Regions from separate parts of the Solibacillus sp. FSL K6-1523 genome, predicted to be linked through region 2. Evidence: a T-box and tRNA genes for the amino acid it is inferred to sense, from the RefSeq annotation. Region 2 holds a T-box; the other holds one or more tRNA genes.
What was found. A T-box is a leader RNA that pairs with one kind of tRNA and senses whether it is charged. The one in region 2 lies ahead of tyrS (tyrosine--tRNA ligase), so its partner is inferred to be a tRNA-Tyr.
Positions count from the first base shown of each region.

Region 1: it has a tRNA-Tyr gene. The T-box ahead of tyrS (tyrosine--tRNA ligase) is inferred to sense a tRNA for this amino acid. The anticodon was not compared.

Region 1 is NZ_JBBOSU010000001.1:3,782,720-3,797,513, forward strand. It holds gene MHI10_RS18190 (flavin-containing monooxygenase) at 1-19, shown strand, start outside; gene MHI10_RS18195 (glucose 1-dehydrogenase) at 26-793, shown strand; gene MHI10_RS18200 (alpha/beta hydrolase) at 869-1,825, shown strand; tRNA gene MHI10_RS18205 (tRNA-Leu) at 2,024-2,105, opposite strand; tRNA gene MHI10_RS18210 (tRNA-Cys) at 2,156-2,229, opposite strand; tRNA gene MHI10_RS18215 (tRNA-Gly) at 2,247-2,321, opposite strand; tRNA gene MHI10_RS18220 (tRNA-Gln) at 2,329-2,403, opposite strand; tRNA gene MHI10_RS18225 (tRNA-His) at 2,432-2,507, opposite strand; tRNA gene MHI10_RS18230 (tRNA-His) at 2,554-2,629, opposite strand; tRNA gene MHI10_RS18235 (tRNA-Trp) at 2,662-2,735, opposite strand; tRNA gene MHI10_RS18240 (tRNA-Tyr) at 2,747-2,830, opposite strand; tRNA gene MHI10_RS18245 (tRNA-Thr) at 2,837-2,912, opposite strand; tRNA gene MHI10_RS18250 (tRNA-Phe) at 2,932-3,007, opposite strand; tRNA gene MHI10_RS18255 (tRNA-Asp) at 3,032-3,107, opposite strand; tRNA gene MHI10_RS18260 (tRNA-Met) at 3,111-3,185, opposite strand; tRNA gene MHI10_RS18265 (tRNA-Val) at 3,203-3,278, opposite strand; tRNA gene MHI10_RS18270 (tRNA-Glu) at 3,301-3,375, opposite strand; tRNA gene MHI10_RS18275 (tRNA-Ser) at 3,394-3,485, opposite strand; tRNA gene MHI10_RS18280 (tRNA-Asn) at 3,494-3,568, opposite strand; rRNA gene rrf (5S ribosomal RNA) at 3,583-3,698, opposite strand; rRNA gene MHI10_RS18290 (23S ribosomal RNA) at 3,818-6,744, opposite strand; tRNA gene MHI10_RS18295 (tRNA-Ala) at 6,984-7,059, opposite strand; tRNA gene MHI10_RS18300 (tRNA-Ile) at 7,093-7,169, opposite strand; rRNA gene MHI10_RS18305 (16S ribosomal RNA) at 7,266-8,821, opposite strand; gene MHI10_RS18310 (nucleotidyltransferase-like protein) at 9,169-10,062, opposite strand; gene MHI10_RS18315 (YgzB family protein) at 10,340-10,690, shown strand; gene perR (peroxide-responsive transcriptional repressor PerR) at 10,810-11,256, opposite strand; gene MHI10_RS18325 (D-2-hydroxyacid dehydrogenase) at 11,451-12,395, opposite strand; gene bcp (thioredoxin-dependent thiol peroxidase) at 12,441-12,902, opposite strand; gene MHI10_RS18335 (glutamate-1-semialdehyde 2,1-aminomutase) at 13,036-14,322, shown strand; gene MHI10_RS18340 (aromatic acid exporter family protein) at 14,441-14,794, shown strand, end outside.
Region 2 is NZ_JBBOSU010000001.1:3,290,379-3,305,172, forward strand. It holds gene MHI10_RS15855 (cysteine desulfurase family protein) at 1-73, opposite strand, end outside; gene ezrA (septation ring formation regulator EzrA) at 274-1,980, opposite strand; gene hisJ (histidinol-phosphatase HisJ) at 2,122-2,925, shown strand; gene MHI10_RS15870 (GAF domain-containing protein) at 2,939-3,418, shown strand; gene MHI10_RS15875 (sensor domain-containing diguanylate cyclase) at 3,496-5,430, opposite strand; gene rpsD (30S ribosomal protein S4) at 5,837-6,439, shown strand; gene MHI10_RS15885 (Yip1 family protein) at 6,572-7,189, opposite strand; gene MHI10_RS15890 (PstS family phosphate ABC transporter substrate-binding protein) at 7,289-8,458, opposite strand; gene tyrS (tyrosine--tRNA ligase) at 8,563-9,834, opposite strand; T-box leader at 9,904-10,109, opposite strand; gene MHI10_RS15900 (transglycosylase domain-containing protein) at 10,236-13,097, shown strand; gene MHI10_RS15905 (acetylornithine transaminase) at 13,266-14,399, opposite strand; gene argB (acetylglutamate kinase) at 14,396-14,794, opposite strand, start outside.

The DNA.
Region 1 (14,794 bases), 490 kb from region 2:
ATCTGTTTCAGAAAATTAAAGGAGTGTGAGTGATTTGTTATTACCAGGGAAAGTTGCAATTATAACAGGAGCAGCACAAGGTATTGGTAAAGCGACAGCTCAGTTATTTGTTGGGCACGGCGCAAAAATTGTTGTGGCAGATATCCAAATAGAAAAGGCGAATGAAACGGTAAAAGAAATTGTAGCAAGCGGCGGCGAGGCGATCGCGGTAAAAGTCGATATTACGTCCGCCACAGATGTGGATCAGTTATTTCAGCAAGCGATTGCAGTTTATGAAAAGGTTGATATCGTCGTAAATAATGCAGGTTTTATGGATGATTTTTCTCCTGTAGCGGATATACAAGACGATTACTGGAAGAAAATTATCGATATTAATTTAACAGGCACGATGCGTATGTGTCGCGCTGCTGTACAAGTATTTTTACCACAACAACATGGGGTTATCATTAACTTAGCGTCGGCGGCAGGTATGAGCGGATCACGAGCTGGTGTAGCCTATACAGCATCCAAACATGGCATCATTGGCTTGACAAAAAATACGGCATTTATGTACGCAGATCAAGGTATTCGTTGTAACGCGTTAGCACCTGGTGGGGTCAATACCGAAATGGGCACCGTTTTTAAAAATTCAAACGAATTAGGACAACGAAAAGTAGGTTCAGGCGCGATGAACGCACCTAAGTTGGCAGAGCCGAGTGATATTGCGAATGCTATTTTGTTGATGGCAAGTGAGCAGGCACGCTTTATTAACGGTGCAGTCGTTCCAGTTGATGCAGGTTGGCTAGCATATTAATAGGTTATAAATTCTCATTAAATATCATAAATTTCTATTAAATATAATAAAAGCGTTAACAAAGGAGGAGTATTCATGAATAAACGTGTTCACCCAGATTTACGAGGTTTGTTAGATGCATTTCCACCATTAAATTTTGAGTATTTAGGTGCGGTGCGCGAAGGGATGGCTAATTCACCAAAGCTACCAATTGCAGAAGATATGGGCGTAGTAGATCAAATGATTAATGGTCCAGACGGTGATCCACTACGCGTGCGCATTTATAAACAAAAAGGTGAAACAAGCACGTTACCAGCTTTACTGTGGATTCACGGTGGAGGCTATGTGATAGGCGTACCAGAAGGTGATGATGTGTTATGCGAACGTTTCGTCAAAGAGGCAAACTGTGTCGTCGTATCAGTCGATTACCGTTTAGCACCAGAACATCCATACCCTGCCCCGTTAGAAGATTGCTATAGCGCATTAAAATGGGTAGCTGACAATTGTGAAGCATTAAATATTGATCCAATTCGTATCGGCATTGCAGGTGCGAGCGCAGGCGGCGGCTTAACGGCGGCGTTAGCACTGTTAGCGAAAGACCGTCAGGGGCCAAGCTTAATTTTCCAAATGCCATTATATCCAATGATTAACGATTTAAACGATAGCTTCTCGAACAAAGAAATTACAGGTAACTACATTTGGAACTACAGCTTAAATGAAAGCGGCTGGTCTATGTATTTAGGCGATTTAAAAGACTCCACTAATATCCCATATCATGCAGCACCTGCTCGAGCTACAGTTGAAGATTTACATGGCTTACCTTACACATACACTTGTGTTGGCCAATTGGATCCGTTCCGCGATGAAACACTGCAATACGTAACCAAATTAGCACAAGCGGGCGTCGATGTAGACTTCCATTTATATGCGGGTGCATACCACGGCTTCGAGTCATTAAATCCGCATGCAAACATCGCAAACAAAACAATTCAAGAATATATTGATGCTGCAAAATATGGATTGAATCGAACGATAGAAGTAGAAGTAAAATAGGTGTGAAAGGAATCAAAAACACTGCTCAAACCGTTATATATAGAATCAGGCTCTTCATAGAAGTCGAGATGCACATCGGAGAAATAGTCGATGCTCCCATCTAATCCCCTACTTCATGTATCTTTGCAAATTTAGGCTTTTAGACAACAAAAAAGAGTCCTCAAATTAATGAGAACTCTTAATACGTCTGCACATAGATACCGATAGTCGGGGTCGAACCGACACTCCTCACGGAACGCGATTTTGAGTCGCGCGCGTCTGCCAATTCCGCCATACCGGCATATCAAAAAAAAGGAATAAAAAAAACCGGAATAACCGATTTAAAGTATATGGAGGCGGCAACCGGATTTGAACCGGTGGTAGAGGTGTTGCAGACCTGTGCCTTACCACTTGGCTATGCCGCCATATATAATTATATTTTTGGAGCGGAAGACGAGGTTCGAACTCGCGACCCCCACCTTGGCAAGGTGGTGTTCTACCACTGAACTACTTCCGCAAAAAAATGGCTGGGGAACCTGGATTCGAACCAGGGCATGACGGAATCAAAATCCGTTGCCTTACCGCTTGGCTATACCCCAATGAAGTAAATTAATATTTTATAAGAAATGGGGCGACTGATGGGAATCGAACCCACGAATGCCTGAACCACAATCAGGTGTGTTAACCACTTCACCACAACCGCCATTATATTATCTTATTTGAAATAAACCTTTAAACTAAATAAAGAATGGGGCGACTGATGGGAATCGAACCCACGAATGCCTGAACCACAATCAGGTGTGTTAACCACTTCACCACAACCGCCATTATATTATTTCGTTTGTTGTTTATTTAATTGGCAGGGGCAGTAGGAATCGAACCCACACTGACGGTTTTGGAGACCGTAGTTCTACCTTTAAACTATGCCCCTGCGATTGAAAATGGTGGTGGGGGACGGATTCGAACCGCCGAACCCTAAGGAGCGGATTTACAGTCCGCCGCGTTTAGCCACTTCGCTACCCCACCTATTAATGGTGCCGGCGAAAGGAGTCGAACCCTCGACCTACTGATTACAAGTCAGTTGCTCTACCAACTGAGCTACACCGGCAAATTACTTTTAAAAAATATGGTGGGTCAGGACGGAATCGAACCGCCGACACTTAGAGCTTCAATCTAATGCTCTACCAACTGAGCTACTGACCCATATTTTATGTATGAAATATAAAATGGCGGTCCCGACCGGGATCGAACCGGCGATCTCCTGCGTGACAGGCAGGCATGTTAACCGCTACACCACGGGACCATTTGGTTGCGGGGACAGGACTTGAACCTGTGACCTTCGGGTTATGAGCCCGACGAGCTACCACTGCTCCACCCCGCGATAATACTATTTTTTTATGGTGGAGGATGACGGGCTCGAACCGCCGACCCTCTGCTTGTAAGGCAGATGCTCTCCCAGCTGAGCTAATCCTCCATGCTGGATAATAAATGTTGAATGGTGACCCGTACGGGATTCGAACCCGTGTTACCGCCGTGAAAGGGCGGTGTCTTAACCGCTTGACCAACGGGCCAATGGAATTATTATAGTCTGGCGGAGAGTAAGGGATTTGAACCCTTGATGCAGTGTTATCCGCATACACGATTTCCAATCGTGCTCCTTCGACCTCTCGGACAACTCTCCAAGAAGAATGGCTCCGAAGGTAGGACTCGAACCTACGACCAACCGGTTAACAGCCGGTTGCTCTACCACTGAGCTACTTCGGAATATTGTTGTGTACGCCTAGCGATGTCCTACTCTCACAGGGGGAAGCCCCCAACTACCATCGGCGCTAAAGAGCTTAACTTCCGTGTTCGGTATGGGAACGGGTGTGACCTCTTTGCCATCATCACTAGACTATTTGAAAGACAATATTCATTATACCATTTACACTTAAAATGTCAAGTGTTATTAGTGATTTTTTATTTTATTCTTTCAAAACTGGATAAACGTTTCATTGAATTGTGCAATAAATTGTGGTTAAGTCCTCGACCGATTAGTATTCGTCAGCTCCATATGTCGCCACACTTCCACCTCGAACCTATCTACCTGATCGTCTTTCAGGGGTCTTACTTACTTGCGTAATGGGAAATCTCATCTTGAGGGGGGCTTCATGCTTAGATGCTTTCAGCACTTATCCCGTCCACACATAGCTACCCAGCGATGCTCTTGGCAGAACAACTGGTACACCAGCGGTGTGTCCATCCCGGTCCTCTCGTACTAAGGACAGCTCCTCTCAAATTTCCTACGCCCACGACGGATAGGGACCGAACTGTCTCACGACGTTCTGAACCCAGCTCGCGTACCGCTTTAATGGGCGAACAGCCCAACCCTTGGGACCGACTACAGCCCCAGGATGCGATGAGCCGACATCGAGGTGCCAAACCTCCCCGTCGATGTGGACTCTTGGGGGAGATAAGCCTGTTATCCCCGGGGTAGCTTTTATCCGTTGAGCGATGGCCCTTCCATGCGGAACCACCGGATCACTAAGCCCGTCTTTCGACCCTGCTCGACTTGTAGGTCTCGCAGTCAAGCTCCCTTATGCCTTTACACTCTACGAATGATTTCCAACCATTCTGAGGGAACCTTTGGGCGCCTCCGTTACTCTTTAGGAGGCGACCGCCCCAGTCAAACTGTCCGCCTGACACTGTCTCCTACCCCGCTAAGGGGCATGGGTTAGAAGTTCAATACAACCAGGGTAGTATCCCACTGACGCCTCCTTCGAAGCTGGCGCTCCGAGATCTCTGGCTCCTACCTATCCTGTACAAGTTGTACCAAAATTCAATATCAGGCTACAGTAAAGCTCCACGGGGTCTTTCCGTCCTGTCGCGGGTAACCTGCATCTTCACAGGTACTATAATTTCACCGAGTCTCTCGTTGAGACAGTGCCCAGATCGTTACGCCTTTCGTGCGGGTCGGAACTTACCCGACAAGGAATTTCGCTACCTTAGGACCGTTATAGTTACGGCCGCCGTTTACTGGGGCTTCAATTCGTAGCTTCGCTTGCGCTAACCACTCCTCTTAACCTTCCAGCACCGGGCAGGCGTCAGCCCCTATACTTCACCTTACGGTTTTGCAGAGACCTGTGTTTTTGCTAAACAGTCGCCTGGGCCTATTCACTGCGGCTCTCATGCGCTTGCACGCTCAAGAGCACCCCTTCTCCCGAAGTTACGGGGTCATTTTGCCGAGTTCCTTAACGAGAGTTCTCTCGCACACCTTAGGATTCTCTCCTCGACTACCTGTGTCGGTTTGCGGTACGGGCACCTCTCACCTCGATAGAGGCTTTTCTTGGCAGTGTGAAATCAGGAACTTCGTCCATACGGACTCGTCATCACAGCTCAACGTATTAGTGTGCGGATTTGCCTACACACACGCCTTACTGCTTGAACAGAGACAACCAACGCTCTGCTTACCCTATCCTACTGCGTCCCCCCATTTCTCAAACGGTGAGGAGGTGGTACAGGAATATCAACCTGTTGTCCATCGCCTACGCCTATCGGCCTCGGCTTAGGTCCCGACTAACCCTGAGCGGACGAGCCTTCCTCAGGAAACCTTAGTCATACGGTGGACGGGATTCTCACCCGTCTTTCGCTACTCATACCGGCATTCTCACTTCTAAGCGCTCCACCAGTCCTTCCGGTCTGACTTCAACGCCCTTAGAACGCTCTCCTACCACGCATCCATACGGATGCATCCACAGCTTCGGTGAATCGTTTAGCCCCGATAAATTTTCGGCGCAGCGTCACTCGACCAGTGAGCTATTACGCACTCTTTAAATGATGGCTGCTTCTGAGCCAACATCCTGGTTGTCTAAGCAACGCCACATCCTTTTCCACTTAACGATTACTTTGGGACCTTAGCTGGTGGTCTGGGCTGTTTCCCTCTTGACTACGGATCTTATCACTCGCAGTCTGACTCCCGTGTATAAATATCTGGCATTCGGAGTTTGTCTGAATTCGGTAAAGCGAGATGCCCCCCTAGTCCAAACAGTGCTCTACCTCCAGTATTCTCAATCACGAGGCTAGCCCTAAAGCTATTTCGGAGAGAACCAGCTATCTCCAGGTTCGATTGGAATTTCTCCGCTACCCACACCTCATCCCCGCACTTTTCAACGTACGTGGGTTCGGGCCTCCAGTAAGTGTTACCTCACCTTCACCCTGGACATGGGTAGATCACCTGGTTTCGGGTCTACGACCACGTACTAATTCGCCCTATTCAGACTCGCTTTCGCTGCGGCTCCGTCTCATCAACTTAACCTCGCACGTAATCGTAACTCGCCGGTTCATTCTACAAAAGGCACGCTATCACCCATTAACGGGCTCTAACTACTTGTAGGCACACGGTTTCAGGATCTATTTCACTCCCCTTCCGGGGTGCTTTTCACCTTTCCCTCACGGTACTGGTTCACTATCGGTCACTAGGTAGTATTTAGCCTTGGGAGATGGTCCTCCCAGATTCCGACGGAATTTCACGTGTTCCGCCGTACTCAGGATACATTCAAGAGGGAATGAGGTTTCACTTACAGGGCTTTTACCTTCTATGGCGGGCCTTTCCAAGCCGCTTCAACTATCTCATTCTTTTGTAACTCCGTATAGAATGTCCTACAACCCCAAAGAGCAAGCTCTTTGGTTTGGGCTCTTCCCGTTTCGCTCGCCGCTACTCAGGGAATCGAATTTTCTTTCTGTTCCTGCAGGTACTTAGATGTTTCAGTTCTCTGCGTCTGTCCTCAACACGCTATGTATTCACGTGAAGATACTATGCGATTAAACATAGTGGGTTCCCCCATTCGGAAATCTCTGGATCAAAGCTTACTTACAGCTCCCCAAAGCATATCGGTGTTAGTGCCGTCCTTCATCGACTCCTAGTGCCAAGGCATCCACCGTGCGCCCTTATTAACTTAACCTTCTGGCTTCCAATACACGGCATATTTCGTCGTCAGCTTCATTCGTTTAGTCAGTCATGTACATAGGTACGTTCCTTTCTTCACTCAATTGCTTCCTAGAACTACTTGTGTCTTGAAATCCTCAATTAGTTACTACTTATCAAAAGATAAGATTTAAGAACTTGCACGATCAATTTCTTGATCATTTGTTTGTTTATTGCTTTCAATGTCGTTTTATCCAGTTTTCAAAGAACAAGTTTTGGTGGAGCCTAGCGGGATCGAACCGCTGACCTCCTGCGTGCAAGGCAGGCGCTCTCCCAGCTGAGCTAAGGCCCCAATTTAATTAAGAGGTATATAAAGTAATTTATATGGTGGGCCTAAATGGACTCGAACCATCGACCTCACGCTTATCAGGCGTGCGCTCTAACCAGCTGAGCTATAGGCCCTCTTAGAAGTTATAAATTTCATTCATAAACCTTCAAAACTGAACAGCAAACGTTAATGTTTCATTCCCGAAGGAATGATTCCGAAAATATCCTTAGAAAGGAGGTGATCCAGCCGCACCTTCCGATACGGCTACCTTGTTACGACTTCACCCCAATCATCTATCCCACCTTCGGCGGCTGGCTCCATAAAGGTTACCCCACCGACTTCGGGTGTTACAAACTCTCGTGGTGTGACGGGCGGTGTGTACAAGGCCCGGGAACGTATTCACCGCGGCATGCTGATCCGCGATTACTAGCGATTCCGGCTTCATGTAGGCGAGTTGCAGCCTACAATCCGAACTGAGAACGGTTTTATCGGATTAGCTCCCCCTCGCGGGTTGGCAACCGTTTGTACCGTCCATTGTAGCACGTGTGTAGCCCAGGTCATAAGGGGCATGATGATTTGACGTCATCCCCACCTTCCTCCGGTTTGTCACCGGCAGTCTCCTTAGAGTGCCCAACTAAATGATGGCAACTAAGAATAAGGGTTGCGCTCGTTGCGGGACTTAACCCAACATCTCACGACACGAGCTGACGACAACCATGCACCACCTGTCACCGTTGTCCCCGAAGGGAAAACTGTATCTCTACAGTGGTCAATGGGATGTCAAGACCTGGTAAGGTTCTTCGCGTTGCTTCGAATTAAACCACATGCTCCACCGCTTGTGCGGGCCCCCGTCAATTCCTTTGAGTTTCAGTCTTGCGACCGTACTCCCCAGGCGGAGTGCTTAATGCGTTAGCTGCAGCACTGAGGGGCGGAAACCCCCCAACACTTAGCACTCATCGTTTACGGCGTGGACTACCAGGGTATCTAATCCTGTTTGCTCCCCACGCTTTCGCGCCTCAGTGTCAGTTACAGACCAGATAGTCGCCTTCGCCACTGGTGTTCCTCCAAATCTCTACGCATTTCACCGCTACACTTGGAATTCCACTATCCTCTTCTGCACTCAAGTTTCCCAGTTTCCAATGACCCTCCACGGTTGAGCCGTGGGCTTTCACATCAGACTTAAGAAACCACCTGCGCGCGCTTTACGCCCAATAATTCCGGACAACGCTTGCCACCTACGTATTACCGCGGCTGCTGGCACGTAGTTAGCCGTGGCTTTCTAACAAGGTACCGTCAAGGTAGCGCCAGTTACTACGCTACTTGTTCTTCCCTTGCAACAGAGTTTTACGAACCGAAATCCTTCTTCACTCACGCGGCGTTGCTCCATCAGACTTTCGTCCATTGTGGAAGATTCCCTACTGCTGCCTCCCGTAGGAGTCTGGGCCGTGTCTCAGTCCCAGTGTGGCCGATCACCCTCTCAGGTCGGCTACGCATCGTTGCCTTGGTGAGCCGTTACCTCACCAACTAGCTAATGCGCCGCGGGCCCATCCTGTAGTGACAGCGAGATGCCGTCTTTTAACATTCGAACATGAGTTCGAATGTGTTATTCGGTATTAGCCCCGGTTTCCCGGAGTTATCCCAATCTACAGGGTAGGTTACCCACGTGTTACTCACCCGTCCGCCGCTAACTTTCAAAGGTGCAAGCACCAATGAAAGTCCGCTCGACTTGCATGTATTAGGCACGCCGCCAGCGTTCGTCCTGAGCCAGGATCAAACTCTCCATAAAAGTTAGTTTGAAAGCTCATTTGCTTTGCTAGCGTATCAACATAAAGTTGATATCTATAATTTGTTTAAGTTCATCACTTAAACGTTTAAATCATTAACGTTTGCTTGTTCAGTTTTCAAGGTTCATTTTAAATGTGCGCTGTTTTTGCGACTTCTCTAATTTAACATTTTTGTTTTTCTTTGTCAACAACTTTTTTGAAAAAGTTATTTGAGAAGTTAATCTGTTAAAGTAAATCATTTTTTCGAGTACGTCTTAGCGACAATTAATATATTACAATACTATACAGCGTTTCGTCAACACTTTTTACAAAAAAATTCAGAGCGTATAAAAACGCTCTGTTAAATATACTATAAACCATATTCTCTTTCAACAAATTGCTTGTCTACGTAGTAATTTCTATGGAAAATAGCCTCATTCTTCGCAATGGTCGGTTCTACAAGAATTAATCCCTTTTCAATTAAGTATTCAACAAACACTTCTAAGTCTGTTGAATAGTAGCTTAATTCAGGATGATTATGCAATTCTTGAATTGTCCAACTCGGTTGTTCTAGCATTGTTTCTAATATATGTTGGCCACCATCATTCGTTCTTGAGTTAATTAAAAACTCTCCTGCAAGAAATAAAAGCTCTAAACGTTTTTCTAAACTTTCATTACTTAAAATCAATTCTTCATATAACTTATATATTGCGGGTTCAATTCTTTTCACTTGAGACCATACGACTACTTCTGGATATAAGCCACTATCAATTATCGATAAACGACCTAAATGATGGAGTAGTGCAACGACATGATTATAAGAATCTAAGTAATGACCACTTTCGAATAACTCTTTTCCTTCTTGATATCGACGAATTAATTTCGAAAATTGAATACCCGTTTTTAACTTTCGACCGAAAAACGGAAACTCTTGTAACTCGGATCGTAATTTAAATAAAAACTCATTTCGATCAAACATAATTTTACCAAAGAAAATCCAATCAACTAATCGCTTATTCGAACCAATAAAAATCCATTTACGTAATCGTTCTTCCGTTATAATATGCATCACTGTTTTCGAATCACCATATATATAGTGCTTAGAAAAAATAGGATGTTCTGCATCTTTTACTACAATAAGAAGAACTGCATCAAATGTATCTGTCGTATTTGGTGCATCCTCACGTTTATTAATTAAAATAACACCTAGTGTATCAGGTTGACTTGCACGTTCTTGGTATATTGGTCGCAAAATATGCTCCATCTTTCTCCTCCTCAATTATTACTTTTCTTATTGTCTTTTAATATAGTTGTAAAAAGTAGAGCACTATTCATAGTAATTCATACATTAAGGAATATCCTATCCTTTTTAAAACGGTCTTTCTACATATAATGTTTCATGCATAATTTCGACAACCTGATGAACAAACCCTTTAAAAACAACTTAAATAATTTGAATTATGGAATTAGAACCCTTATCCACTCTACTAAATGGATTCTATTCTATGTTATAGTATAGTTTAGATTGGGAGGCAAACTACATGAAAAAGTATAACAATAAAATTAATAAAATTCGCTCCTTTGCATTAGCACTTATTTTTATCGGCTTCGTTATTATGTACGGCGCTATTTTCTTTAGAGAAAATCAAATTTTAGTATTAATATTTATGTCACTCGGTTTGCTTTGTATTATTGGAAGTACGGCAGTTTACGGATGGATTGGGCTGTTATCAACTCGCGCAGTGCAAGTTGTCTGTCCGGAATGTGGTAAATGGACTAAAGTTTTAGGTCGTGTAGATTTATGTATGTATTGTAATGAACCACTTACACTTGATCCAAATCTGGAAGGGAAAGAATTCGATCAAAGTTATAATAGTAAAAAGAGCCAATAATCAAGCAACGTGCACTATTTAATGGTGCACCTTTTTTAATTGCGTAATTACGCTGAGATATAATTGATTTAAGCCCAAAATTAAACCTAGTAACTTAATCGTTACTAGGTTTTTAACTATTATAAAGTCTTTTTTGAACCATTTTCTACACACTCTGGGCAAGTACCATACACTTCTAAACGATGTGAATTCACTTTAAAGCCTGTCATATGTGCTGCAAATTGTTCTACCTCATTTAACCCTGGGTAATGGAAATCGACAATTTTACCACAGCTTTCACAGCTAATATGGTAATGATCTCCCGTTGCAAAATCGAATCGACTTGCAGCGTCACCGTAAGTTAATTCCTTCACTAAGCCCACTTCACGAAATACGCGTAAATTATTATATACTGTGGCAACGCTCATATTCGGAAACTTGTCAGCAAGTGCTTTGTATATATCATCAGCAGTAGGGTGAATCATACTTTGAATTAAATACTCTAAAATCGCATGACGCTGAGGAGTAATTCTTACACCAGTAGACTTTAACGTGTCCAGCGCATCTTTCAAATGCAGTTCAGACATCGTCATGCACCTCTCTTCATACATATTATTAATTTATAATTGTTATAAATAGTGTAGCTAATTCATCTACATCTTGTCAACAATTGCTTATTTAGATTTAACTTGATTCGAAAGTATTTCCATCCCATACTACCAATATCGTTAATTGAAAAAGGATCCCCCAAAATATGCCTTTCTTCAATTTCCATTCTCAATTAGTAACCGCGCAGCAAATTCATTTTGTTTTCTAAATTACGCTCACCGTTTAACCATTGCTCTAAGCTCGGTTTAAAAATTTCTAAACCGCGCTCCACATAACGAGAAGAATGACTTGAGAAATGTGGTGATAATGTAACATTTTCGCATGCCCAAAGTGGACTATTTGCAGGTAATGGTTCAATTTCGTATACATCTAATACTGCATGGGCTATTAGCTGTTCTTTCATCACTTGCACTAACACATTTGTATCAACTAAATCACCTCTGCCAAAATTCATAAAAATGGCTGATTCCTTCATTAATTTGAAATGTTCATATCCTAATAAATGCTTCGTATATTTTGTTGATGGGAGCATTGAAATAATAATATCCGCTTTCGGCAAATATTGTGCCATATCCCCTAATAAGTGTGTTTCATCCATATAAGGTGCTGCTTCCCCTGAACGGTTGCAACCAATTGTGTAAACATCAAATGCTTGTAGAATACGACCGATTTCACTACCAATCGCTCCAGGTCCAATAATCAATGCCGTACTCCCATTTAACTCTGACAAAGTCGTTTTTTTATTCCACTGACCTTTCGACTGCTGTTCATAAATAAATGGCAGGCCACGCTTTAATGCTAAAATATGTGCCAAAATAGATTCTGTCATCGGCTTTTTATGGATGCCGCGCACGTTAGAAACTAAAATGTCACTTTTGGCAATCGCTGCTGCTGGCATTTTTTCAACCCCTGCCGAAGCTACGAAAATCCACTCCAAATTTTGCGCCTCGTCGACCAATTGCTCCGTTAAATCCTCACCATACGTTACTAAAATTTGCGCCTCTCGCAAATTAGCTACATCTAATTTTGAATCAAATTTAAAATCTACTTGTGGAAACTGCGCGATTAACGGCGCTTTTAAATCTTCCCTCGGTTCAAATGTGAAATAAACCATCACCATAAAAAAATCCCCCTTGTACAATGATTCTATGTTCATTGTTTTTTATCGATGTTTTAAATAGTTTAACACATCTTCAATATGATTTTTCACTCGAACTTTACGCCACTCTTTTTCAACAATGCCCTGCTCATTAATTAAAAAAGTTGTTCGCTCAATCCCCATATACTCTTTACCGAAATTTTTCTTCAGCGTCCATACCCCGTAACTTTCTGCTATTTGGTGATCCGCGTCCACTAATAACGAAAATGGCAGCCCATGTTTTTCAATAAATTTCGTATGACGACTTGCATCATCCATGCTTACTCCTAAAATGACTGCATTAAGATTCGAAAAATCCTCATGCGCGTCTAGGAAATCACATGCTTCAGTCGTACATCCAGGGGTCATATCTTTTGGATAAAAATAAAGGACTACATTTTTCCCCTTATAATCCTCTAAATGTATTAACTCTCCCTTTTCATTAACTAATGAAAAAGAAGGAGCCTTTTGATTTTCTAATAGCATCGAATAAAACCTCCTATTTTATCTTCTATCGTACAAAACATTGCTCGTCGTTTCAAATTCTTTGGCGTTCATTACGAATACATATTACAATAGTAGAGAAATTATTTATCGTAACTATTTGGAGGAATTAAAAATGAATCACACGAAATCTGAACAACTTCATGAAGAAGCATTAAAACATATTGTTGGAGGCGTTAATAGTCCTTCGCGTTCGTATAAAGCAGTTGGCGGTGGTGCCCCTGTATTCATGACTCGCGGAAAAGGCGCATATTTTTGGGATGTAGATGGCAATCGTTATATTGACTACTTAGCTGCATACGGACCTATCGTAACAGGTCATGGTCACCCACATATCGCAAAAGCGATTGCAAGCGCAGCCGAAACAGGTGTATTATTCGGGACGCCAACAGAACATGAAATTACTTTCGCTAAAATGTTAAAAGAAGCGATTCCTACATTAGATAAAGTTCGCTTCAATAACTCAGGAACAGAAGCTGTTATGACGACAGTACGTGTTGCACGTGCTTATACAGGTCGCACTAAAATTATTAAATTTGCGGGTTGTTATCACGGTCACTTCGACCAAGTATTAGTTGCAGCTGGTTCTGGTCCCGCTACACTTGGTTCTCCAGATTCAGCAGGTGTTCCAGAAAATGTCGCTACAGAAGTCATTACTGTACCTTTTAATAATGCAGAAGAATTCACGCTTACAATGGAAAAATGGGGAGCACAAATTGCCGCTATTTTAATCGAGCCAATCGTAGGGAATTTCGGGATTGTTGAACCAAACAAAGACTTCCTTGAACATGTACACGCGTTAGCAAAAGAATACGGTGCATTGACAATTCACGATGAAGTCATTACCGCATTCCGTTTCCACTATGGTGCAGCACATACAATGTTAGGATTAACACCTGACTTGGTAGCACTTGGAAAAGTAATCGGTGGTGGTTTACCAATCGGTGCATACGGCGGTCGTCTAGAAGTGATGAATACCGTCGCTCCACTTGGACCAGCTTATCAAGCAGGCACTATGGCTGGTAACCCTGCAAGTATGCAAGCAGGTATTGCGTGTTTAGAAGTTTTACAACAACCTGGGATTTATGAGGAAATGGATCGTTTAGGTGCATTACTTGAAGCGGGTATTTTAGAGGCAGCAGTAAAATATAATGTAACAATTACTGTAAATCGTCTTAAAGGTGCTTTAGCGGTATACTTTACCGATGAAAAAGTAGAAAATTATGAGCAAGCTGAAAATACAGACGGCGAAAAATTCGGACGTTTCTTCAAGCTCCTGATTTCTCAAGGTGTTAACTTAGCCCCTTCAAAGTATGAGGCTTGGTTCTTAACGACTGAACATACAGAGGCAGATATTAACGAAACAATTCAAGCTGTCAATTATGCATTTTCAAAATTATAATTAAGTATGAGATCGTCCATTCATAGCATTTAGTTTTTACGAGCTACTATTGTAGAATAGTATCATTCCCACATAGTAGCTCGGTTTAAATTCGACTCAAAAGAAGGAGCCAATCCCTATGAAATTAGGTGCACGTGTTTTAAAAACGGGCGTTGCAATTGTATTTGCTCTATTTTTAGCAGAACTTTTAAAAGTTCCCTCTCCTGTATTTGCTGGGATTGCTGCGGTATTCGCCATACAGCCATCCATTTATCGCTCTTATCTTACAATTTTAGAGCAAATTCAAGGTAACTTAATTGGTGCGGTCATCGCTGTTTGTTTCGGACTAATTTTCGGTCATCACATCGTTGCAATTGGGATCGCTGCTATTATCGTTATCGGACTAATGATGAAACTAAAATTAGAGAAGTCCATTTCGCTAGCACTTGTAACAGTTATCGCCATTATGGAAGTCCCTGGAGATGAGTTTCTA
Region 2 (14,794 bases):
CATTGACCTGCATAAATGTCGCAAGAACTTCTTTATGTGGTTTTGTTGTGGCACTGTTATCTAAATAAATCATGAATTCTTACCTTCTTTTTCATTAACATTTTTCCGTTAAAAAGAGGCTACTCGCGCAAGTATGTTGCGTGGAATCGTCAATTTTTACGGAGGTTTAACTTCATTTCACTAAGAAAGCCACCTGCACAAATTATGCAAGGTGGCCTTCATTTTTTGCTTTATAATTATAACGCGTAATGGCTGAACATGTAACCGTTATGCTTATGATTTTATAAGTAATTCCTCTTGAACAAGCTCTTCAATTCGTTTAATTGCACTTGGATCGACTGTTTCTACAGCTTTTGCCGCGTCCTCTAATGCTTTGACATAGCGGAATTGTGTAAATGCTTCCTCCGCTTCCAATAAACGCTCATGCACTTGTCCATTGGTAGCACGATAACGATTTCCAAATTGAATAAGTCGTTCAATAATCATCACATTTTCAATCATTTCTTGCGCGCGGTCATTTACTTCTTCAATGCATTGCTTCGCGCCCAATAAATTTTGGTTTACTTGCACAATATTTAGCGGTACTTCTTGTAAGCTTTGCATAACAATAAATATTTTCTCTTCCGCCTCTTCAATACGTGCATCCATCTCACTCGGAATCCCCGGAATGTTTGCACGATTTATCATACGATCCGTATTTTGTAATAAACGCTTTAATCCCTCTAAATCGGCGCGCGCTTGATTTTCATCGATACGTAAATTTTTCAAGTTATTTGAGAAACTTTCTTGCTCTTCTGCAATTCGCTCAATTTCTTCTGTAATTTCTCGAAGCTCTTCTTGCAAGCTGGAATAGGCTGATTGCTCTTCCTGCACTCTAATCGATAATAATTCGTAGCGCTTTTGTAAAACTTCTAAATGCTTTAAGCCCGCTCTCGGAATTTCAGCTTCCCTATCTTGCAATCGATAACTATGTTGAACATAGGCAGCTTCATCACTGATTTCTTTTGTTAAACGCATCACTTCTGAAATTGTGCTATACATAGCAGAACAATGACGATCTACATAATTTCTTGCAAGTACTTCTTTTTCCAGCAAGTCATAAAAATTATCAATTTCATCGTTAATTTCTTGAATACGTGGCGCGACTGTTTGTAAATTTAATTCTGCAATCGCGATTTTCAATGTATCCAATTCTTTTTCAAGATTATCTAAATACTGCGTTAACTCTAAATGGCGTAAATAATAATTTTGTTCTTCCATCTCGCGCTGTCCGTTACGCAATTCATGAATCGCAGTTGGAATTTTCGCTTGGATATCTGTCAATAAAGTAGGAACTTCACTTAATAAACTAAAGATATTTTGCGCTTCATTATTAAGCTGTAAAACGATCTCACGCGCTTGTAAATAGTTTCCATCTTTCGTTAATACGTCAAATTCTTCAAATTTCGGTGTGAAATCTTCTATTTTTTTCTCTAGTTGTTGTAGCGCTGGCCCAAATGAATGCTGATGCGCTAAAATCGTTTTTCGTGCAGAACGGTAATATTCCTTCAGTTGTTCCATTTCAATACGATTTTTTTCTTCGCTGCCTATTAATTCATCGAGCTCTGTAATAATTTCTACACGTACTTGTTCACATTTTGTAATCTCTTGTTCAATTTCTCGCTCAATAAGTGTCGCTTTTTTAAATTTAAAACGATCGATATACTCTTCAGCATCAAAAAGCATTTCATCTAGCTTTGTCACTTGAACGTCCACAACGTCTAACCAGCGATTACGCCAATCTTCAAAAAGTTCTTCGGTTTGTCCATTCATATTCAAAGCTTTTACTTTCGCAAGCTCTTCAAATATCGGATAATGCTGAATTTGCATCTTCTCTTTTTCTAATCGTCCTATTTCTGCATTATGCTTGCGCCTTACTACTAAACCTGTAATTAATAATGCTAATAGTATGACGACGACAATGATGATATACTTTATCATTGTAAGCCCCCTACTCCAAATTTAAATCAATAAAATGGCTATATACGTAACTCTAATAATACCATGTTTTCATAGTTTTGTTGAACTATTTCACTGTTTTTTCTAACTTCTTAAAACCTAGTACAAAAGGAGGGCATCCGAATGAAAAGAGATGGTCATATTCATACACCATTTTGTCCACACGGTTCTTCTGATCCATTCGAATTATATATTGAAAAAGCAATTGCGAATGGCTTTGATGAAATCACGTTTACCGAGCATGCACCACTACCCGCAAACTTTGTCGATCCCACACCTGAGCAAGATAGCGGGATGAATACGGCGCAATTACATAATTATTTTGAACAGCTTCAGCGCCTAAAAGAATCTTATAAAGCACAAATTAAAATTAATATCGGTTTAGAAATTGATTATATTGTCGGATATGAAGCAGAAACGCGCCAATTTTTGAACGAATACGGGAAACTTTTAGACGATGCTATTTTGTCAGTTCACTTTTTAAAACACGACGACGAATATTATTGCATCGATTTTTCTGAAGATGTGTATTTACATTTTGCTGAGCAGGTTGGAGGGATTCAGGAAATGTATTCTCAATATTACGACACCGTACAAATGTCCATTCAGGCCGATTTAGGACCTTTTAAGCCAAAAAGGATTGGTCATCCCACATTGATCCATAAATTCCAACTTGCACATGCGCTCCAAATCGATGACAAACACCAAATTGAAGCGTTGTTTACGTTAATGATGGAAAATGGTTATGAGCTCGATTTAAATAGTGCTGGTTTAAGTAAACCCTTATGTAAAGAACCATATCCACCATTGGATTTTGTTGCGTTCGCACAAGCGATCAAACTCCCTATTGTTTTTGGCTCTGATGCCCATACAGCAAACGATTTACATCAACATTATACGATGATTTCTCAAAAAATTAAATTATAAATGGAGGTCCATTATGTTTTCTCGTATTAATTATGAAGGTCCGCTTGACGAGCAATATACAACACTTTCCCGACAGTTACACACATTATTAGATGGTGAACAAGATCGCATTGCAAATTTAAGTAATGCCTCTGCATTATTGAATCAATTTTTAGATCGTATCAATTGGGTTGGTTTTTATTTAATGAACGATGGCGAACTTGTGCTTGGACCATTCCAAGGTTTACCTGCATGCGTACGTATTCCTGTTGGTCGCGGGGTGTGCGGTTCATCCGCCATGCAAAAACAAACATTACTCGTTGATGATGTGCATGCATTTCCGGGCCATATCGCCTGTGACGCAGCATCGAAATCAGAACTTGTCATTCCACTCATTAAAAATGATACAGTAATTGGCGTTTTAGATATTGACAGTCCTATTGAAGCACGATTTTCAAAAGAGGATCAATTAGGGCTTGAGCAATTTGTACAAACACTTTGCAAACACTTGTAAATCTTAAAATTAATACGCTCACTTGAGCATTAAAAATGGAGACTTATCCGTTACATTAACGAATAAGCCTCCATTTTTTATGATTGTAACTGCATTGAATCTTCAAATACACGCACATTATTTTTCCCGCTATTTTTTGCACAATAAAGCGCGACATCGGCTTGGCGGAAAAATTGTTGAAAATGCGGACGGTTTTCTTTCTTCCACGCCATCATTCCCGCGGAAATAGTCACTGCTGGACTCGTCACTTTTGGTACGACTTCAACAATTTTCTTTGAGATTTTCAGTGCTTCATTCTCTAATATATTTGGAATATAAATCGATAGCTCTTCCCCACCCCAACGAGAACAAATTCCCCTCGTTCCGACAAAGTTTAAAATTTCTGAACTAATTTGTACGAGAACATCATCACCAACTTGATGCCCATGTGTATCATTAACCTTTTTAAAATTATCAATATCAACTAATAAGAACATTCCTGAATCATCTTGTTCTAATGAATTGATAATATATTTATCTGAGTAATTGCGCGTAAATAGTTTCGTTAAATGATCGCGGTCCACCATCTCTTGTAACTGATCTCTTAAAATGGAGTTTGAAATGGCTAATGACGAGTGATGAATGAGTGACTGCATTAATTTAAAGCTGTCAAATGAAAAAAAATAAGGCTCTTTGTGAAGAACAATACTAAACCCATTAATTTTTTCTTCCACAATCATCGGGATTGCCATTAACGATTTATACTCGATATCTACTTCAAGTAATCGACTGAAGTCAGCTATAAAGAGAGGATCCTGCGTATTTTCAAAATGCTTCTCCACATGCTGAATATACTTGCTTCCATCTATTGATTGAAACAATGCTGTACACGAATTTGATATTTCAAAGGATTCATTCTCTTTTAATAGGAAACCAATTTCCATAGGTTGGAATGATTTGATTAACTGTTTCTGTAAAAACGTGAGCATTTCATTAATATTCAGCTTCATATTTAAACGATGGGACGTTTCATTAATTAATTGTAAATCACTTATTAAGCGATGTGATTGATGATAAAGTTTTGCGTTTTCGAGGGAGTTCCCCGACGCTTGTGCTAGCATGCATATAAATTCTTTTTGTGCATCTGAGAAAGCATATGTTAGAGGTGCTTTCACTTGTAGGATACCGTAAATTGCTTGGCGTCCTTTAATGGGTGCATTCAGCAAATGGCAATTTAAATCTTCAGCTACTTCTTCCTTTAACTCTCCCGAAACGAATGCTTCCACGGTCGATGCTCTTTCCGATAAATAATCGAATGGCTTAATACGTACTCGTGTTTGTCGGTCCTGATCATTTGATAAAATAAGCTCTACTTCTAAATCTTGAAAATTCTCTTCAATCGTTACAAGCACATTTTCTAAAATAATATCGATATCCATTGTAGAATGGAATAAATCCGTCATATTATATAATTTTCGATATTGTTGCTCATTCACTTGCATCGCAAAGGTTTGATATAAATACTTAAAAACGGATGCAAGTTCCGTTACGGTTTCATTTGTATGATTAAAACATAAACATTCCGGATGTTCGTGATTACATTTAAACAATAAGATTGCCTCTGGTTGAGCTTCTTCCAATTTTACGAGCATCATGGATGTATAATCGATAAAAGGGCTCTTTTCTTTAAAAAAGGCAGGCAATTCAACAACTTTACTATCATTAAAGGAAGCCTCAAATAAATTAAAAGCTAAAGGTAACTTGATAGTTTGTTCTATAATTTCCTTGTGTAATGGTTTTAAAGTTTCACCTTCTATTATGAAAAGAAAGCACTCTTCTACACCAAAAAATTTAGTCAAACATTTATTAAGTAATGAGAAATAATCTTCAAAATTATTCAAATCCTCTTTTGAATTAATACAAAGACTCAGGACATCAGATTTAAATTTTTCTATCATCTTTTGATGCACTACCATTAAATCACCTTTTTCTTTCACATTTACCGAATCAAATACTATTTCACTTAAAATCAAGTATACACTTATCGTGTCTATTTGACTATAAAATTATGGATTTTTTTTCTAATTTATTGTACATATTTCATAATCAATTGGAATATCCGTTATTTCAAGCTCACCTATAGGTCATTTTAACTAAAGCGTATCCTACTATATTTATATGCTTATATTTTCCTTGTTATACTTCTCCATTGACTAAAATTATAATAAAAGTTACAATACTAGTTGTGTAAAATGAATGCAGTAGTTGTATGACTAAATTGTTTGTATTTTATTCCTTCTATTTTAATATAGGATGGTGTATTGCGTAACCCTTTCGGCTGCATGGGCGAAGATACGTGAAAATAGAATACCTTTTTTGTTGGGTACAGCTGGTTTTTCTTTTACAACAAAAACCAAATTTAAAGGAGGAGACAAAATTATGTCTCGTTATACAGGTCCATCTTGGAAACTTTCTCGTCGTCTTGGTATTTCATTAAGCGGAACAGGTAAAGAAATCGCTAAACGCCCTTACGCACCAGGTCAACACGGTCCAAACTCTCGTTCAAAAAAATCAGAGTACGGTCTACAATTAACTGAAAAACAAAAATTACGTCATATGTATGGTATGACTGAACGTCAATTCAAAAACGTTTACCTTAAAGCTGGTAAATTACCAGGTCGTCATGGTGAAAACTTCATGATCTTATTAGAAACACGCCTTGACAACTTAGTTTACCGTTTAGGTTTAGCTCGCACTCGTCGTGCAGCTCGTCAATTAGTTAACCACGGTCACATTTTAGTTGACGGTAAACGCGTTGATATTCCATCATTCTCAGTGAAAATTGGTCAAACAATTGCACTACGCGAAAAATCAGCTAACTTAACAGTTGTTGCTGAATCAATCGAAGTAAACAACTTCGTACCTGAGTACCTATCATTCGATGGCGACTCTAAAGTTGGTACATTTGTACGTTTACCAGAGCGTTCTGAATTATCTTCTGAAATCAACGAACAATTCATCGTAGAGTTCTACTCTCGTTAATTTTCCGCGATTCAAACAAAACTCTCAAACCTTGTTTATCAAGTGTTTGGGAGTTTTTTCATTTAAATTGCTTGAGCTATAAAAAAACAGTCATCCTTGTAAATGGATTGACCGTTTTTTAAATTCATTTTACTACACAAGTTTTGTAAACACCAAAATCGCACATAGGACAATGACTACTAAAATCGAGGCGAAAAAAGCACGCCATTTTGTAATTTTATGTACTTCCGAAATGCCGATAATTGTTAAAGCATATGTCCAAATACTTGCGATGATAATAAAGATGCCCCCAACAAATTGTAAAATCGCATCCCCTAAACTCATTTCAATATAGGAAACAATGAAATACGATTGAGGAGAAAATTGCATCCAAAATAGCAGCAATGGTAAAATCCAAATATATGGAATCATCGTAATGCTCATAACACGGAACATTTCCTTAAAGTTTCCTTGACCGCCTAATATTTTTGCAGATCCTAGCAATACTCCCGCTACAATGAAAGTCGATACAAAATACAGTAAAAAGCTCGACATAAACGAAGCCGAAACGATAGCACCTAATGTATTTTGCGCGTAAGCTGACGTCCCTAAAAAGCCCATTATATTGCTACTAAACATTCCAATTAACCCGACAATAATAAAGTACGGTAAATTTTTTGTTTGTAATACATACTGAATCGTATCCCGCGGTTTAACGGCAATACTCAAAATAGTATGCCGATCATCGACATGTTGCATTTGTTGCTCCACCAAAATAGAACCTCCTAAAAATAATAATACAAAATCTATTATACTGGTATTTTTAAAGTGATTCAAAGTTATCGAACAGACAAAAGTATTTCGTTTCTTTTACTCGTATTCGGTAACAGGGACATATCCCGCTTGCTCAACTAATCTTTGGCCTTCTTCCGATAAAATCCAGTCAATAAATGCTTGAACATGCGTATTCTCATCACCTGTCGTTACGATATAAAAATCCGAAGTAATTGGATACGTATTTGCGCGTATTGTTTCTTTTGTAGGTGCAACCCCATCAATTTCCAATAATTTAATTTCTTTACTCCGCACCATCTCATTCGAATAATAACGGAAAGTATAACCAATGGCATTTTTATAGTTCTTATATTTTGATACTTCATTAATAATTCCTCCCATACCTGTAGCGATATTTTCAGAAGGCGCTTCCACAATCGGTTTGTCACCCATTAATCTTTGTAAAGCTGTTTGAGACCCACTATCTTGAGGTCTTTGAAAAGCACGAATGGCATCCTTTTTACCTCCAACTTGAGACCAATTCGTAATTTCTCCTGCATAAATGTCTTTAATTTGTTCCAAAGTTAAATTATTTATATTGTTCTTTGCGTTCACAAAAAATACGAAGGCCTCTTTTCCAATTGGTGTTAGCTTAAGTTCCATTCCTTTTGCCTGCGCGCGTTGGATTTGCTGCTCGGAAGGACCCGCCGCAAAAATCATATCTACTTTTCCTTCAAGTAAATTAGCATACGCATCGGGTGTTTGATTGACCATCACTTCACTTGAATAGGGATTATACATTTTTTCAGGATAGACTGCTTGAACAAAAGCTGCATACAGCGGATACAATGCCGTTGCACCATCTATTTTTGGTAATGGTTCTTGCAGCTGTAATGATGCAACTTGTGGTAGTTTTTCAACCTGATTCCCTTTGACAAAAGGCTCGTACTGATAAATATTCACTTCGGCATCAACTGTCGGAATTCGGTTATCAAACCAGTGAAAAATCGGTTGCATTGCCGTAACGCCCAACACACCGAGCGCGAATGTCCAAAAAACTTTTGCCACCTTCTTCCTAGTGAAAAAGTCAAAACTATGTAGTACAAAGCCAATATAGAGTACTGCTGCAAGTGCGATTATAAGCGGGATATAATGTATTGCACCGCTGAATAAAGTAATGAATACTAGTATGAATGTAAAAAAACATCCTCCTATAAATCCAATAATAGCTCCAAAAATCGGTATGATGTATGATTTCTTTTCCATTCTCCACTCTCCTTTTAACAACCCCAATTTTAACATAAATATCCTTTTATTAACATGCAAAAAACGCCTCAGATTATTTTCTGAGACGTTTATATTTTATGATTTTATACGAATTTCACCATATGGTATTTTTTCTTACCGCGTCGAATAATTGCGAAAGCATCTTCTAAACGATCTTTGCCGTCCACAACATATTCTAAATCCGTCACCTTTTCACCATTAACACTAATCGCTCCATTTGTCACATCTTCACGCGCTTGACGTTTTGACGACGAAATGCCTGCTGCAACGATTAATTCTACGATGTTTTCGTCCACTTTTTCTACTTCAACAGAAGGAATACCCGCAAAGGCAACTTTCATTTCATCAATAGATAATGCTTTTATGTCGCCTGAGAATAATGCTTTTGTAATACGCTCTGCTGCCTCTAAGCCCGCTTCTCCGTGAATTAAACGCGTCATTTCTTCTGCTAATGCTTTTTGTGCTTTACGTAAATGTGGCTCTTCTTCCACACTTACCGCTAAGCTTTCGATTTCTTCATGCGATAAGAATGTGAAGATTTTTAAGTATTTCACAACATCTGCATCCGCTGCATTAATCCAGAATTGGTAGAACTCATAAGGCGATGTTTTTTCTGCATCTAACCAAACCGCGCCACCTGCTGTTTTACCGAATTTTGTTCCATCTGCTTTTGTTACTAATGGAATCGTAATCCCAAAAGCTTTCGCATGCTCATCATGTGTTTTACGTATCATTTCTAACCCAGTAGTAATATTCCCCCATTGGTCCGAACCACCTACTTGAATGCGAACATTGTGGTGATCGTATAAATGATTGAAGTCAATTCCTTGAATTAATGTGTACGCAAATTCAGTAAATGAAATACCTGAATCAAGGCGTGATGCTACTGTATCTTTATTTAAAATGTAGTTGACGTTAATTAGTTTTCCGTAATCACGTAGGAAATCAATTAATGACAATGGACCAACCCAGTCATGGTTATTCACAAGCTTTGCTGCGTTTTTAGAACCCGAATTAAAATCAAATAAACGCTCCATCTGTTTCTTTAAACCTTGTACGTTTTGATCAATTTGCTCCATCGTTTGTAATTGGCGCTCTTCTGAACGACCCGATGGATCCCCAACTGTTCCTGTTGCTCCACCCACTAATAAAACAGGTGTATGCCCTGCTTGTTGGAAGCGGCGTAATGTTAATAACGGGACAATATGACCGATATGCATGGAATCAGCTGTTGGATCTACCCCAACATATAACGACACTTTTTGCTCGTTTAATAATTTTTCCATACCTTCTGCATCTGTTTGTTGGTATAATAACCCGCGCCATTGTAAGTCTTGAATTAATTCGTTCATCAAAATCTCTCCTTTTACATGTGTTTTTTTGCATGTAAGGGCATGAAAAAACGTCCCTACACGCAAACTGCATGCAGGGACGTCAAATAAGTATAATTTAACGCGGTACCACCCGGCTTGAAGGAAAAACTTCCTTCCACTTTAAGCGTTTATATCGAAACGACCCGTCCAAACTCTAAGCACGTACTTCATGAATACACTGTGTCTAGCTTTCACCAACCGCTAGCTCTCTAAGTCAGGGAATGAATTCATTACTGCAAACTCTTCATTGTTTGAAATTTTATATTCCTTATTCTACTCAATATTTGTACTATGTCAATAATTATATTCGTTTCAGAATCAAATATGCTATAATCAATTACGCCTAGGCGTAATTGCGTCCAGATTTTTAGGAGGTCGATGAAGTGAAAGAATGGCTCGAACAATTAAATAAAAAAATCGAGATCCTTGCTTCTTCAAAATGGATGCGTCATTTCCGTATAGCGGGTGGCGTTTTTTGGAACCTTACTCTTTTAACGATTATATTCCTAGCTGCCTCAACCATTTTTATGGTGAGCGTTGGCGCTGGTTATTTTGCATCACTCGTTAAGGAGGAGCCACTCCGTTCAAAAGAAGAAATGCGCGAGGAAATTTTCAGCTATGAAGAAACAAGTGAGCTTTATTTCGCAAATGATATTTACATCGGGAAAATCCGTACTGATTTAGACCGCCGTGAAACATCACTTGCCAATATATCACCTAATGTTATTAATGCCGTCCTTGCAACTGAGGATGAATATTTCCGAGAACATAACGGGATTGTACCAAAAGCAGTTATTCGCGGTCTGTTACAGGACGTATCGAACTCCTCAACACAAACAGGTGGATCAACGTTAACACAGCAATTAATAAAAAACCAAATATTAACAAACGAAGTATCCTATGAGCGTAAAGCAAAGGAAATTTTACTTGCATTACGTTTAGAATACTTTATGACAAAGGAAGAAATTTTAGAGGCTTACTTAAATATCATTCCTTATGGTCGAAATGCATCCGGTCGGAATATTGCTGGGATTGAAACGGCGGCGCAAGGTATTTTCGGTGTTTCTGCTGCTGAATTATCCCTACCACAAGCCGCTTATATTGCCGGTATTCCACAAGCACCTTTTAAATATACGCCTTTTACTAATAAAGGAGAGCGTAAAAGTGAGGAAGGTACGCAGCACGGAATTGACCGAATGAAAACCGTTTTGTATCGCATGAATGAAGCGGGGTACATTACGAAAAGTGAGTATGACAACGCAATTGCTTATGATATTACGCAAGACTTTAGAGAGCGTGAAGAACGTCCAGAAGATAAATACCCGTGGTTAACAGCTGAGTTAGAAGAACGCGCTAAAGAGATTTTCGCCACGATTCTCGCTGAAAAAGATGGGATTGACCCTGCAAGACTAAAAGAAGAAAAAAATCTTGAAGATAAATACATGATCTTAGCTGACCGAACAATTCGTTCAGGCGGTTATCGTATTTATTCAACAATTAATAAAGATATGTATGATGCGATGCAACAAGTAACAAATGAATTCAAATTATATGGTCAAACGTATAAGAAAAAAGTAAAAGACCCTGAAACTGGGGAAGTAATTGAAGTGGATGTACCTGTACAAACTGGTAGTATCGTTATCGAAAATACGACAGGAAAAATATTAAGCTTCGTTGGTGGACGTGATCATCAATTAGAACAATTAAATCACGCTACAAGGGCATTCCGTTCAAACGGTTCTACGATGAAGCCACTGCTCGCATATGCACCAGCTCTAGAGTACGGTGTTATCGGTGCAGGTAGCCCAGTCGTTGATGTGAAGTTTAAACGTAGCTATGATAACTACGAACCAGTCAACTACAATCCAACTCAGGAACTCGGTATTATTTCAGCGCGCCAAGCAGTCAAAACATCGCAAAACTTACCGGTGCTTCGTTTATATGATTCGATTTTAGATCGACGCCCTGCTACATTTTTAGAGAAAATGGGCTTCTCAAGATTAACGGAAGGTGATTTTGTCAATCTTTCAACTTCAATTGGTGGAATTACCCACGGCGCTTCAGTTGAAGAAAATACGAATGCCTTTGCTACCTTTGCGAATAAAGGGAAATTTATTGATGCCTACATGATTGAACGTATTGAAGATTTGGATGGGAATACTATTTTCGAACAGAAATCAGAGCCTGTAGATGTATTTTCAGAAGAAACTGCTTATATGATGACAGATATGTTGCGCGGCGTATTAACAAACGGCGGAACAGCAACAAAAGCGAAGAGCTTATTAAGTTTCTCTTCTGATTTTGCGGCTAAAACAGGGACAACACAAGATCATAAAGACGTCTGGTTAGTTGGCTATAATCCAAATATTTCACTTGGTGTTTGGTTAGGTTATGATCAGCCACGTACTTTATATGCTTTCAATAATACGTATCAACACCCAAGTGCTCGTGTCAACACACTTTGGGCAAAATATATGAATAGCTTATACAAAGTAAATCCAGAATTAATAGGGACAAAAGAAACGTTCAAAAAACCAGAGAATGTCGTAAACGCATCATTTTGTGGAATTTCCGGCTTAGCGCCATCCACTTCTTGTGCCAATGCGGGATTTGTTACGTCCGATTTATTTAATAAAAATATGCTTTTACCAACGCAACCTGATGATAGCTTTACATCTGCTTCTTCGGTTGTCATAAATGGGAAGTCTTATGCAGCGCTTTCTAAAACACCACCAGAATTCGTTGGAAGAGGTGGCTTTGGTTTAAACCAAGCATTTGCTGATCACATGTTAGGTAAATTAGGTGGAGATACTTCCAAACTATTACCTTCTAGCTCGGGGAATACGGTCGTTTCTGGTTCAACATTCCAAGCAGATAGCGTTTCTCCAAGCCCTGTAACAGCGGCACTAAGCAATGGCATATTAACTTGGACGAACTCTGGTTCAAACGATATCGTCGGTTACCGTGTATATAGTATGACAAATGGTGGACGAGCATTCGTCACTTCACTTAAATCTTATGAAAATAAAAGCTTTAAAACTACACCAGGTGTACGTTATGTCGTTGTCGCAGTAGATATTACAGGTTTTGAATCCCGCCATTCAAATGAAGTTGGCGAAATTATCGAAATCCCTACAGTTCCTGAAGAAAATACAAATCCAGGTGACATGATAGAGGATGATATGATACCAACAGAACCAGGCATCGACGAACCTATTGAAGATCCTGATACAAACTGGCAATAACTATAATAAAAAACATCATTTCTGGCTTAGGCCTGAAATGATGTTTTTTTAATTTGCTTTAGCAAAAATTCTTCTCTTCTTTAAGAGGGGGCTGGAATGGAAAATATACACTGAATTCAACCTAGATTTAAACACATGCTAAATCAATTTAAACCTCAGCAGATTTTATTATTTTAGAATAACTGATTTTAAAATAGCTACCGCCTCATCAATCTCTTGCTCAGAAACTGTCAACGGTGGCAATAAACGAATGACTTTCGGACCCGCTGCAACCGTTAGCAATCCTGCTTCATCGAGCGCCGTAATATAGGGTGCCACTTCCTCACCAAAGCCGAAACCTAGCATTAAGCCCTTTCCTAGCACTGAATATTTTTCTTCTGGGAAGGCTTCTTTCAGCTTAGTAGTCAAGTAGGCTGATTTTTGCTGCACTGTCGCTAAAAAAACCTCATTAAATACGTGATCAATTACCGTTTGCGCTACAGCTACAGCTAGTGGGTTTCCACCAAACGTCGTACCGTGCGTCCCTGCATTAAACGTATCGAATAAATCGGCTGTTCCTAAAATACCGCCGACTGGGAAGCCGCCACCTAATCCTTTTGCCATTGAAACGATATTTGGCTTTAGGACCGTTTGTTCGAATGCAAAGCGTGTTCCTGTTCGACCAATTCCTGTTTGCACTTCATCAACAATTACTAAAACATTTGTTGATTGCTGGATATCATGAATTGCCTGAGCAAATTCTGCTGATACCGCGTTTACGCCACCTTCACCTTGGATCATTTCGAGCATGATCGCAGCCGTTTCACCATCTACTGCTGCCTTTAACGCTTCTACATCGTTAAAAGGCAATGTAATAAATTCACTCACAAGTGGACCAAAGCCATTGCGTACTTTATCTTGCCCAGTTGCACTCATTGCACCGAATGTACGACCATGGAAACTTTTCTCGAACACAATAATTTTATGCTTACCAGTATGCTTACGAACGAGCTTAATCGCCGCTTCATTTGCCTCCGCACCACTATTACAGAAAAAGGCATACGACAGATGTAAATCTTTCACAAGGCTCGTTGCCAATTTTTCTTGACCTGGGCTTTCGAATAAATTACTAATATGCCATAGCTTTTCACTTTGTTTTTGAACTGTTTCAACAATCGCCGGGTGTGCATGACCTAAACTGCACACAGCAATCCCGCTCGTAAAATCTAAATAACGTTTTCCATTACTATCAAAAACTTCAGTTCCTTTCCCTTCAACAATCGCGATCGGTCTTCTTGCATAATTTTGAAATAATGCACTCATTGGATTAGCTCCTCACTTAATATAGTTGTCCCTGTTAACGTTTCATTTACAATTTGCACAGATGGAATTCCCGCTGTTAAGCAATTTAATGCTCCTTGCACTTTTGGAATCATCCCACCATAAATATGACCTTCCTCAATCCATTGCGCGATGTGTGTCGGCGTTACTTCTGTTTGGTATTCGTCATTAATACGGATTCCTGCGACATCAGTTACGAGTAGTAAACGATCTGCACCAACAGCTAACGCAATCTCACTCGCAACCGTATCGCCATTAATATTTAATGCTTGCCCTTCTTTCGTCGTGCCAATACAGGCAATGACAGGAACAATACCTGCTGCTGATAACGCATTCAATATACGTGTCTGAACGGATTTAACCTCACCTACATAACC